DNA from 2 places in the Brevibacterium sp. ACRRH genome. Region 2 is predicted to be linked to the other one. Evidence: predicted binding sites of a transcription regulator. Region 2 holds the regulator's gene; the other holds the start of a gene.
What was found. The regulator LexA, encoded in region 2, represses DNA repair genes until DNA is damaged. The targets are predictions, from matches to a motif close to TCGAACANNTGTTCGA.

Region 1 (5,344 bases), on a different contig from region 2:
AAGCTCCATACGAACCGCGTTAGATTGCGGGCCCGTTTTTCCGTCACGGCTCCGGGTGATGTCACCCGTGATCTTCTGAATGTGGTGACCAAATTCGTGGGCAACCACGTACTCTTCCGGGAGCGGGCCTTCCTTAGCGCCCAACTGTTTGCGCATCTGTTCAAAGAAGGACGTGTCGAAGTACGCGGTTTCATCGGCGGGACAGTAGAAGGGACCCATGTTGCTATTTCCTTGGCCACAGCCGGTGTCCCATGTGCCATTGGTGAGTTGTACTCCGGGGTTGCGGTACTGTTTACCCAACTCGCCCATACCCGTGTGCCAATAGTCGTTAAGACTGTTGACGGTACCTACGATGCGACAGTCGACGTCGCGGTTGGCGTCCTCGCCTGTGCGGCACCTCTGGGAGAGGTCCTCTTGGCTCTGCTGAGACTGCTCACCCGAGCCCAACTGGTTAAGGACTGCTTCTGGCCCAAAGAAGATCAATCCGAGAACCAGAAGCGCAACTCCACCAATGCCACCACCGATCATGACAGGCGCGCCACGACCTCGGGAAACCTGGGAGCTGTCAAGCTGAGAGTTGGGGTTGAAGGTCATAGGGTTAGTGTATTGGACTGATCAACAACTCCGTTCACACTTGGAGGTAATGTGCTGGAAGTCGCGTGCGACGGCTCCGCGTTAGGCAACCCCGGACCCGCAGGTTGGGCGTGGGTCATCGACGACAAACGCTGGGCTGCCGGCGGGTGGGAAGAGTCGACGAACAATCGGGCCGAACTCCAAGCGGTCATAGAAATTCTCAAAGCGACTGCGCACACGCATGAAGACCTCCTGATTCTGGCCGACTCCAAGTACGTGATTAACTCGGTCACCAAATGGATGCCGGTGTGGAGGCTCAAAGGGTGGAAAAAAGCCAACGGGCAAGACGTGCTCAACCGCGACCTCATGGAAGAGTTATGGGAGCAGGTCGATGCGCTCGAAAAGTCGGGGCGTAAGCTCAAGTTCCAGTGGGTCAAAGGGCACTCCAACCATGAGCTCAACGAAGCGGCAGACCAACGCGCCCGCGCCGTCGCAACTGCCATTCGTGACGAAGGCGAGCCAGACCTCGGGCCCGGGCTGGGGACTGGGACGGAGCCCGAGGTGACGGCGGGGGAGCCACAGCAGGAAGCTGGAGCGCCGGGTCAGGACGCTGATGAGGCGGAAGACACGGTGAACGTATGGTGCCCGCTAGATAAAGCCTTGGCCGATGAGATTGTGGAGCGTGCGAAGGCGCTGGGATTGACTCCGCACGCGCTTTTGGCGCAGGTCATTGAAGTGGGGTGGAAGGAACACCGTGATAGCGGCAAGTAACCTGGAGATCATGGTGGGCTCGCGCACGCTCATGTCGGAAGTGAACTTCCGCGTGGACAAAGGCGACCGGGTTGGGCTCGTGGGCCGGAACGGTGCGGGAAAGACCACGCTTACCAAGGTGCTGATGAGCGAGGTGTTGCCGTCGGACGGGACGGTGTCGGTGTCTGGGTCGGTGGGGTATTTGCCACAGGACCCGCGGAGTGGCAAGCCTACTGAGACCGCGAAGGAGCGCGTGTTAGGGGCGCGGGATCTGGATGTGATTGCCAGGCGGATGCGCAAGGCCGAGCGTGCCATGAGCGACCCGGATCCGGACGTGGCGGCGAAGGCGATTGACAAATATCCGCGAATCGAGGCTGAGTTCATTGCAGCCGGTGGGTACGCGGCAGAGTCGGAGGCGCTAGCGATTGCGGCCAACCTAGGGCTGGACGAGCAGCTGATGGGGCAAGAGTTGCAAACGTTGTCGGGTGGACAGCGACGGCGAGTAGAGCTGGCGCGGATTCTGTTTCACCAGCCCGACACGATGATTCTGGACGAGCCAACGAACCACCTCGATGCGGAGTCCGTGCAGTGGTTGCGTGATTACCTGGCTAAGTACTCTGGTGGGCTGATCATCATTTCGCACGACCTCAACTTAATCGAGGAGGTCGTGAACAAGGTGTTCTACCTGGATGCGACGCGGCAGGTCATTGACATTTACGCGATGGGGTACAAGCAGTACCTGAAACAGCGTGAAGCCGACGAGCGGCGGCGCAAGCGTGAGCGTGCGAATACGGAGAAGAAGGCGTCTGCGCTGGTGGCTCAGGCCGAGAAGATGCGCGCGAAGGCCACCAAGGCGGTGGCGGCGCAGTCGATGCTCAAGCGCGCAGAGCGCATGATGGCAGGACTTGAGGAGGAACGCCAGAGCGATAAGGTGGCGAGTTTGCGGTTTCCCACGCCTGCCGCGTGCGGAAAGGTGCCGTTGACTGGTTCGGGGTTGTCTAAGTCGTATGGGTCGACGGAAGTGTTTATGGACGTGGACTTGGCGATTGACAGGGGCTCGCGGGTCGTGATTTTGGGATTCAATGGTGCGGGTAAGACTACGCTGTTGAAGATTCTTGCTGGGTTGGAAAGCCCGGATACTGGGGAAGTGAAGGCCGGGCACGGGCTCAAACTTGGTTACTACGCACAGGAGCACGAGACGCTTGATCTTGATCGCACCGTGCTTGAGAACATGCGGAGTAACGCGCCGGATCTCGATGACACCCAGGTGCGCACGGTGCTGGGTTCGTTCCTGTTCAGTGGCGATGACGTGAGTAAGCCCGCCAAGGTGCTGTCCGGTGGCGAGAAGACGCGGTTGGCGCTGGCGACGTTGGTGGTGTCGTCGGCGAACGTGCTGCTGTTGGACGAGCCCACGAACAACCTGGATCCGGCCAGTCGGGAAGAGATCTTGTCCGCGATTCGGCGCTACGAGGGCGCGATCATTCTGGTGACACACGACGAGGGTGCTGTGCAGGCATTGGATCCCGACCGGGTGCTGCTACTGCCTGACGGCGACGAGGACCACTGGAACGACTCGTATTTGGACCTGGTGTCGCTGGCTTAAGGGCGTTTTTGTCGCCGAGGTGGTGGTTGGTTTGTTTTCCACCGCCGAGGTGGACGTTGGCTGGTTGCCTTTGAGACTAGCTTGAGGACGCGAGGCGTCTCCCGTTAAGGGAGGCGCCTTTTCGGCTTCCGAACTGAGCGCTTGGGTTTCCGTGACTGAACACTAGTTCGAAAATAAATCGAAACAAAACGAACAAAACCCTTGACTCTTGCATTCGAACACAAATAGAATAGGGGTATGTGAAGGAGGTGAAACCGCGTGACCACAACAATCCACGACCAGCACAATGACATGTATGACGGGCCGGCTGTTGAACTATTCGAAACAGTTAAAACCACCACACGACTCATGGACGAAGCACGTGTGAAACAAGCAGAAGCAGTCGCTGCGTTGATCAGCGCCCACGTGGCACCGTTGGATGATTTCACTCATGGTCTACATGCGGTGTTTACCTCCAACCCCAGAACAGGACCACTGGTTACTAACGGGAAAGTAGGACAAAGCTCTGGTGCTCGTGGGTCTGTTGGTGTGGATGATGTGGTGGCGTGTGTGGTGTTGCCTTCGGGTGAAGTATGCACAGTTGCCAGTGTTGAACGCGTACCAGAGGAACTACCAACCCCGACAGAAGGGGTGCTAGCGAAGCTTTTAGATTGCACACGATCGCAGTTAGTGCCCCAGGTGCGGAAGATCATGACGGCTGTGGTGCTCATGCCCAAACTCTGGTCTCTAGTCAAGGCCGGTGTGATCGGCTTCGACAGGGTTCTTTATACGGCTGGCCGAGTAGGGCGTGCTGGGGTGTGTATCCCCGTGTTTGATGACATGCTCACCAGTAAGCGTGTGGACGTGGCGTGGAAAACCTTTAAACGGCACGTGGCTGAAGTGCTTGCCATGCTCACTACCCCAGAAAGCCGTAGTGAAACGGCTAGGCGTCACCGGTCAGTGTCGTATTGGGTGAATGATGATGGGACAGCCACGTTGAGCCTGACTGGGCCTGTGTTGGAGATGGAAGCGTTTTATCAGCGTGTACGCGGGATGGCCAGGGCAATCATGGCGAACCATATAGAACCGTTTACTGCCACGTTGACCGATGAGCAACAAGCCTTGTTTATCACCGACAACAACGGTGAAGTTTCTGAAGTACGTGTGGGTGATCTGGGCCGGGTTGAGGTTGATGATGACCGGTTGATGGACCAACTGACCCTGGATTTGATCACCGGGGCTAAACCCTCAACGACACTTCGCGTCCGAGTGACCCGGACAGGCAAACAAGCGCCGATCAGAGTCATCACCATCCCGGTTGATGCCGAACACGCCGGGCCAGGATCCGGGGCTGGTGTGGATGCGTCCGGTGCGGGCGATGCTGGTGATGGTTCTGTGTGGGCTGATAGGTGTGAAGCCCGTCAGTCTGAGGACGTGTATGAGCTTGAACTATGCGTGTCGATACCTGAGAAAGAAGAATGGTTGAAATCCCAAGCCAGCATTAATCTCACGGTCCCGGTGCTGCACTTCCTCATGAACAACCCGCCACCGGTGGCGGAACGAAGGCCCAGCGGAAACGAAGAAGACGAACCTGAAAAACGCAGACCTGAGTACCAGGGGAGTAGTGCGCCCCCAGGTGCTGGTGGTCCGCCGGGTGATACAGAGACCTTGAGTGCCGAAATTGCTGGTAGTGAGTTTGATTTTGGGGTGCCGGTCAGGGTGGACCCGGGTGCTAGGGCGCCGGTGATGATGAATAACCGGGTGCCATTAGACACAAAAACCGCTGATGAGGTGATCGCGCGGGCGAAGTGGGTGTACAGGATGTTCACCGACCCACAAACCGGTGTGGTGCTGGAGTCTGCGCCGACGAAGTATTACATACCTGCGGCTTTGAAACGCATGGTTGAGGCTAGGCATCCTGATTGCAGTGTCCCGTGGTGTGCGGTCCCTGCCCGGGTGTGTGAAAAAGACCATATCGAACCGTTCAACCACGAAGACCCCGAGAATGGTGGATTGACGGTGATGGAGAATTTGCATCCGTTGTGTAAGCGGCATCATCAGGAGAAAACCCAGAAACGACTCCGCGTCGACAGGATGGATGACGGTTCCCTGGCGTGCGTGTTCCCACGGATTGGTGCCATGCTGGTCTACCCACCAGAATCACGGATCAACCAACACCAGTACGAACGCTTACTCGAGTACTTCGACACCGGTGACCAAGACATCAGCCACACCATCAACAACTACCTCGCAACAGAACAAGCAAGCGCCCATAGTTCGCAACACGACCCCGCGGTCGCTGACGAATACGCAATCGCAGGGGAGGTGTTCAACGGTGACACCCGCCCGTGGGAACCCAGCGAGGAACCACCTCCATTCTGATGTGGACTGGTCTAACCAGAGCCGTTCTGAATAATGCTGGTCTAACTAGAGCAGTTC
Region 2 (5,344 bases):
TACCCCGACTTACGAAAACGGTAGGGGCCATCACCGGGCGGAAGCCCACCTCGGCGGTGTTAAAAGGACGGCGCAACTACGTGTGCCTCCACAAGCTGGGAGGCGGGTACCCGGGTGATGAAGAGTCCGCGTTGTTCGACGTTGGTGCTGACATTGAAGGGCACCGAGGTGGCTCAATGACCGCGACCGAAGCCGAGATCGCGCGGATCCGGGAGTGGGCCGATGCGACCTCGACGGGGGACCGGGACGACCTGGTGCCCGGCGTGTCCGACCGGACATGGTCGCTGGTGTCCGTGAACTCGTTTGACTGCCTGGGGTCCACGTGCCCCATGTTCGAAGAGTGCTTTGCCGAACGCGCCAAGAACACGGCCGCGGACTCCGACATTGTGGTCACCAACCACGCGCTCTTGGCGATTGAAGCGCAAGGGGAGCAGTCGGTGTTGCCGGAGCATTCGGCGGTGGTGATCGACGAGGCACACGAACTGCGCGACCGTGTGACCGGCGCGCTCACCGGGGCAATCACGCATGCGCTTCTAAGCGCTGTGGCGTCGACGGCTAAGAAGCACACGGCCGCCACGGCGAACACCGTTCAGGCGCTCACCAAGGCCAGCGATCAGTTTGCGGCTGCCCTGGAAGAGCACGAGCCCGGTCTGTTGCGCGTGTGGCCAGAAGACCTGGGCGACGCGCTGTCGGCCGTGCATGACGCGTTGCGGGACTTGAGTTCGCAGGTCGGGGGAGTGTCCAAGGAGTCCGAGCCCGACGCCGGGCGACATATGGCACGCGCGCGTATTGACGAAGCGTATGAGCTAGTGGAGCGGTTGTTGGACCGCAACAGCAACGATGTCGCGTGGATTTCGACGAATACGTTTAAGGAAACCACCACTACGTCGCTCGTTGTGGCGCCGCTGAGTGTGGCGGGTACGTTGCGGAACGGGTTGTTTGCTGAGTCCACCGTGGTGGCGACCTCGGCGACCCTGGCGTTGGGTGGCAAGTTTGAACCGGTTGCGGCTGCCCTGGGTCTGGCTGGGGAGGATGCGCCCCGGTACGACGCGATCGACGTGGGTAGCCCGTTTGACTACCAAAAGCAGGGGATCCTCTACGTGGCCGGGCACCTGCCCAAACCCGGCAGGTCAGGGGTCAACGTCCAGGTGTTGGACGAAATCGTGGAACTGATTGAGGCGTCCCGAGGTGGTGCCCTGGGACTGTTTTCGTCCCGGCGTGCCGCTGAAGAGGCCGCCCAGTTTGTGCGGGAGCGCACGCGCTACCCGGTGTACTTGCAAGGCGAGGACACGTTGTCGGTACTGGTGAGGGACTTCGCCGCCGATGATTCGGCCGTTCTGTTTGGCACCATGTCGCTGTGGCAGGGCGTGGATGTGCCGGGATTGACCAACCGGTTGGTGCTTATTGACCGGATTCCGTTTCCACGCCCCGACGACCCGTTGTCGCAGGCGCGCACTCAGGCCGCTGCGGCTAGAGGTGCGAACGGGTTCATGGCGGTGTCGGCAACGCACGCGGCGTTGCGGTTGGCGCAGGGAGCTGGGAGGCTGATCCGCACGTCACACGACCGCGGTGTGGTTGCGTTGTTGGACTCGCGTGCGCGCACAGCAGGCTATTCGAAGTTTTTGCTCGACTCGCTTCCGCCACTGTGGCGGACTACTAACTCTGAACTGGTGAAGCAGGCCTTGCAGCGCCTCGCAACGGGAGTTGCTGCCGGGGAAGCCGGCGCTGGTGCCGCTGCAGCTTCTACAACCGACGAATAACGGCGGTGACTAGACCCATGATGAGCGCGTGATCGCCGTCGATGGGTTCGTAGTCCTTGTTTTCAGGGAGCAACCACTGCTTGCCGCCTTCGCGCTTGAGCGTCTTCACGGTGGCTTCGTTGTCGAGCAGGGCGGCTACGATTTCGCCGTTGTTGGCCGTGGACTGTTTGCGCACCACGACCCAGTCGCCATCGCAGATGGCAGCGTCGATCATGGAATCACCTACGACCTGCACGAGGAACATTTCGCCTGAGCCCACAACCTGACGGGGGAGTGGGAAGACGTCCTCAACGTGCTGTTCTGCCGTGATGGGGCCACCGGCCGCGATGCGTCCCACGACAGGAACCAGTGCGGTGTTCGCGGAGGTTTCTGGGGTGATGTTGTTGTTGTACTCAATTTCGTCGGGGTTGACGACTTCAAGGGCCCGAGGTCGTTTAGGGTCGCGACGGACGTACCCCAAGCGTTCCAGCTGGTTGAGCTGGTGGGCAACCGATGACAGCGAGGCCAGGCCCGCCGCCTGGCCAATTTCACGCATGCTTGGTGGGTAGCCGTTGGTGTAGACGGCGTGTTCGATGCATTCGAGGACTTGGCGCTGACGTGGGGTCAGTCGCCTGTCGGTGCGTGAGATTGAGTCTTCTGGTAGTGAGCGCGAGTGCAGTGACTCTTGCTCTTGAATGTCTGCGATGACGCTTTCGTTGCGTGGGCGCCCCCGGCCCCGCTTTGCCTTCTCTGCCACGTTTCCTCCCAATGTGTGACCTGCTAAAACGTGCGATCCAAAAACTGTGTCAGACCCTCCTGGAACAGTCAGGTATGAAAGCGAAAGGGATCGCGTTTGAATCTATTTTCGCACATTTGTTCGAGAAACAGTAGACATTTGTTCGAATGTTGTGTTCAATAGAACATAGATTCGATAGAACATTAGTTCGAATGGAGGATTGAGATGACACGAATGGCTCGCACATATGCGGTTCGTCGGCTAGTGGTTGTGCTTGCGTTGGTTGTCGCGGCGTTTGCTATTACGTTGGCCGTGTTGCCGGCGCAGGCTTCTGAAGGTGGGGCATCAGCTCAGACCGTGACGGTGACAGTGCAGGAGGACCAGTCACTGTGGACTATCGCACGTGAACACAGTGAAGGTGTTCCCACCGACCAGGTGGTGAAGCAGATTAAGGCGCTCAACGGCCTCGACGGCTCGCTTGTTCGACCCGGACAAAAGCTCGAAGTGCCCTCACGTTAAACTCGTGGCGTGGTTGAAAATCTCCCGGTTCGAAACGATTTGCGCGGTGCGAAGCCCTACGGTGCTCCAGTGCATGATGTGCCCGTGCGCCTCAACGTCAACGAGAACTCGTATGACGTTCCACCAGTCGTGGTTGAGGCGCTGCAAAAGAACCTTGGGGAACAGCTCCAACACCTCAACCGCTACCCGGATCGTGAGTTCACTCGCCTACGGGAGCTCCTGTCGCAATACCTGTCCACGGTTCTGGAAAAGCAAGGCAACGGTGAGCTCACCCAGATTCCGCCCGAATGGATTTGGGCAGCCAATGGCTCGAATGAAGTTCTTTCGCACATTGTCCAAGCGTTTGCGGGACCAGGGCGCACAGGACTCGGGTTTGAGCCCAGCTATTCGATGCACCCGCTTATCACCACATCGACGGGTGCCACATGGATCAAAGCCTCACGCAACGACGACTTCACGCTCGATGTCGACACTGCAGTTAACGCAGTGCGTGAGAACAAGCCAGACATCACCTTCATTTGTACTCCCAACAACCCCACGGGTTGCTCAACTCCGATTCAGGTCGTAGAAGCAGTTCTTGAAGTGACGACAGGCATCGTCATTGTCGACGAGGCCTACGCCGAATTCGCGCGGCCCGGATTCCAAACTGCACTCGACCTACTACCAGACAACCCACGTTTGGTGGTTTCGCGCACCATGAGTAAAGCGTTCGCTTTTGCCGGAGCGCGCGTCGGTTACGCTGTTGCGCATCCGGACTTCATTGATGTTCTGCGCCTGGTGCGTCTGCCGTATCACCTGTCACGCCTGACTCAGGCGGCGGCGTGTGCAGCGCTTGAACACACGCCAGCACTGCTGGAAAACGTGGAACGCCTTGTGGAATCGCGCAACACCATGAGTCAAGCGTTGACGGGACTGGGGTACTCGGTCGTGTCCAGTGACTCGAATTTCCTGATGTTCGGAAACGTCACGGACCCGCAGGCGATGTTCGAAGCGCTACTCGCACACGGCGTCCTGGTGCGCAACAACGGTATCCCCGGGCACTTGCGCGTCAACGCGGGAACCGACTTCGAAACCACGGAATTCATTCGCGCAATCACCGACGTGACGCGCACCCACCCTCACCTCCAAGGACAGGCATGACCCGCACAGCAACGGTTACTCGAACGACCTCGGAATCCGACGTTACCGTCACCCTCAACCTCGACGGGGTTGGGACCTCAACCATCTCAACGGGCGTTCCCTTCTTCGACCACATGCTCACGGCGCTGTCCAAGCACTCATGCATTGACATGGAGATCAACGCAACCGGCGACACGCACATCGACGTCCACCACACCGTGGAGGACACGTCGATTGTGATCGGCCAAGCGCTCAAAGAAGCGCTTGGCACAAAAGCTGGTATCCGCAGGTACGGACACGCGTATGTGCCACTTGATGAAAGCTTGGCGCGGGCAGTGGTCGACATTTCCGGGCGCCCGTACTTTGTTCACACAGGAGAACCTGAGGGGCAGCAGTATCACCTGATCGGTGGGCACTTCACCGGATCGATGGTGGGGCACGCGTTAGAATCGCTAAGTATTTCAGCTGGGCTGACAGCTCATGTGACGTTGCTGGCGGGGCGCGACCCCCACCACATTGCCGAAGCCCAGTTCAAAGCGTTCGCGCGAGCACTGCGCACAGCAGTCGAACCTGACCCGCGCACCGACGCCATTCCATCCACAAAAGGAGCCTTGTGAGCCGGACTGTCATCGTCACCCCGTTTGGACTGCCCAAACAGCTTGCCGCTGCATGCAAACTCAACAACATCGACGGGTACGTCGTCCCGGTCGGTGACTTTTCAGCGGTCGTGCAGCAGTCGTCCTCAACCGAGGAAGGCAACCGGGCAGCCTCGGCGATTTCCAAACTGGCGGGGAAGCACGAAGTCTTGTTGCTGACCCGTGCGGATGAACACATCGACGCCGGACACTACCGTCACGGCAAACGCGAAGCTGACGTTCCCGCAGGGCTTGCATTGAACAACCTGCCGGGCATCGTGGAGAAGCTACTGCTCGAAACGATTGAACCGGAAACTGCCGAGGGCGCCATCGACGTCACGGCGATGAGTAGGTACGAAGCCTCGGCGGCAACCATGACCCCGGAGCGCGCTGCCCTTGCGCGCACCGCGCTTCTGTGGATGGTCGTGGCGCTCGTCGGGTTTATTGGGATCGTGCTCGGTGCGCTCGTGGCGCTTAACATCAACCCAATCGCGTGGGCCGGTGTCGTGGTCGCGGCGGTGATCTTCGGGTTCTCGCTCTATCGCATCAATGCGTTGTTAGCGAGACGCAAATGACGCAGGTCGTGGTGCTGGACT

Region 1: MHX53_RS11340 (HNH endonuclease signature motif containing protein) is a predicted target of LexA. The motif match lies at 3,082-3,097, and genes of this name have one in related genera.

The regions. Positions count from the first base shown of each region.
Region 1 covers NZ_JAKRMN010000015.1:15,312-20,655, reverse strand. Annotated here, with positions in the region: gene MHX53_RS11355 (neutral zinc metallopeptidase) at 1-594, opposite strand, end outside; gene MHX53_RS11350 (ribonuclease H) at 646-1,344, shown strand; gene MHX53_RS11345 (ABC-F family ATP-binding cassette domain-containing protein) at 1,328-2,926, shown strand; gene MHX53_RS11340 (HNH endonuclease signature motif containing protein) at 3,185-5,287, shown strand.
Region 2 covers NZ_JAKRMN010000005.1:45,014-50,357, reverse strand. Annotated here, with positions in the region: gene MHX53_RS06315 (ATP-dependent DNA helicase) at 1-1,760, shown strand, start outside; gene lexA (transcriptional repressor LexA) at 1,744-2,418, opposite strand; gene MHX53_RS06305 (LysM peptidoglycan-binding domain-containing protein) at 2,701-2,994, shown strand; gene MHX53_RS06300 (histidinol-phosphate transaminase) at 3,004-4,134, shown strand; gene hisB (imidazoleglycerol-phosphate dehydratase HisB) at 4,131-4,730, shown strand; gene MHX53_RS06290 (hypothetical protein) at 4,727-5,323, shown strand; gene hisH (imidazole glycerol phosphate synthase subunit HisH) at 5,320-5,344, shown strand, end outside.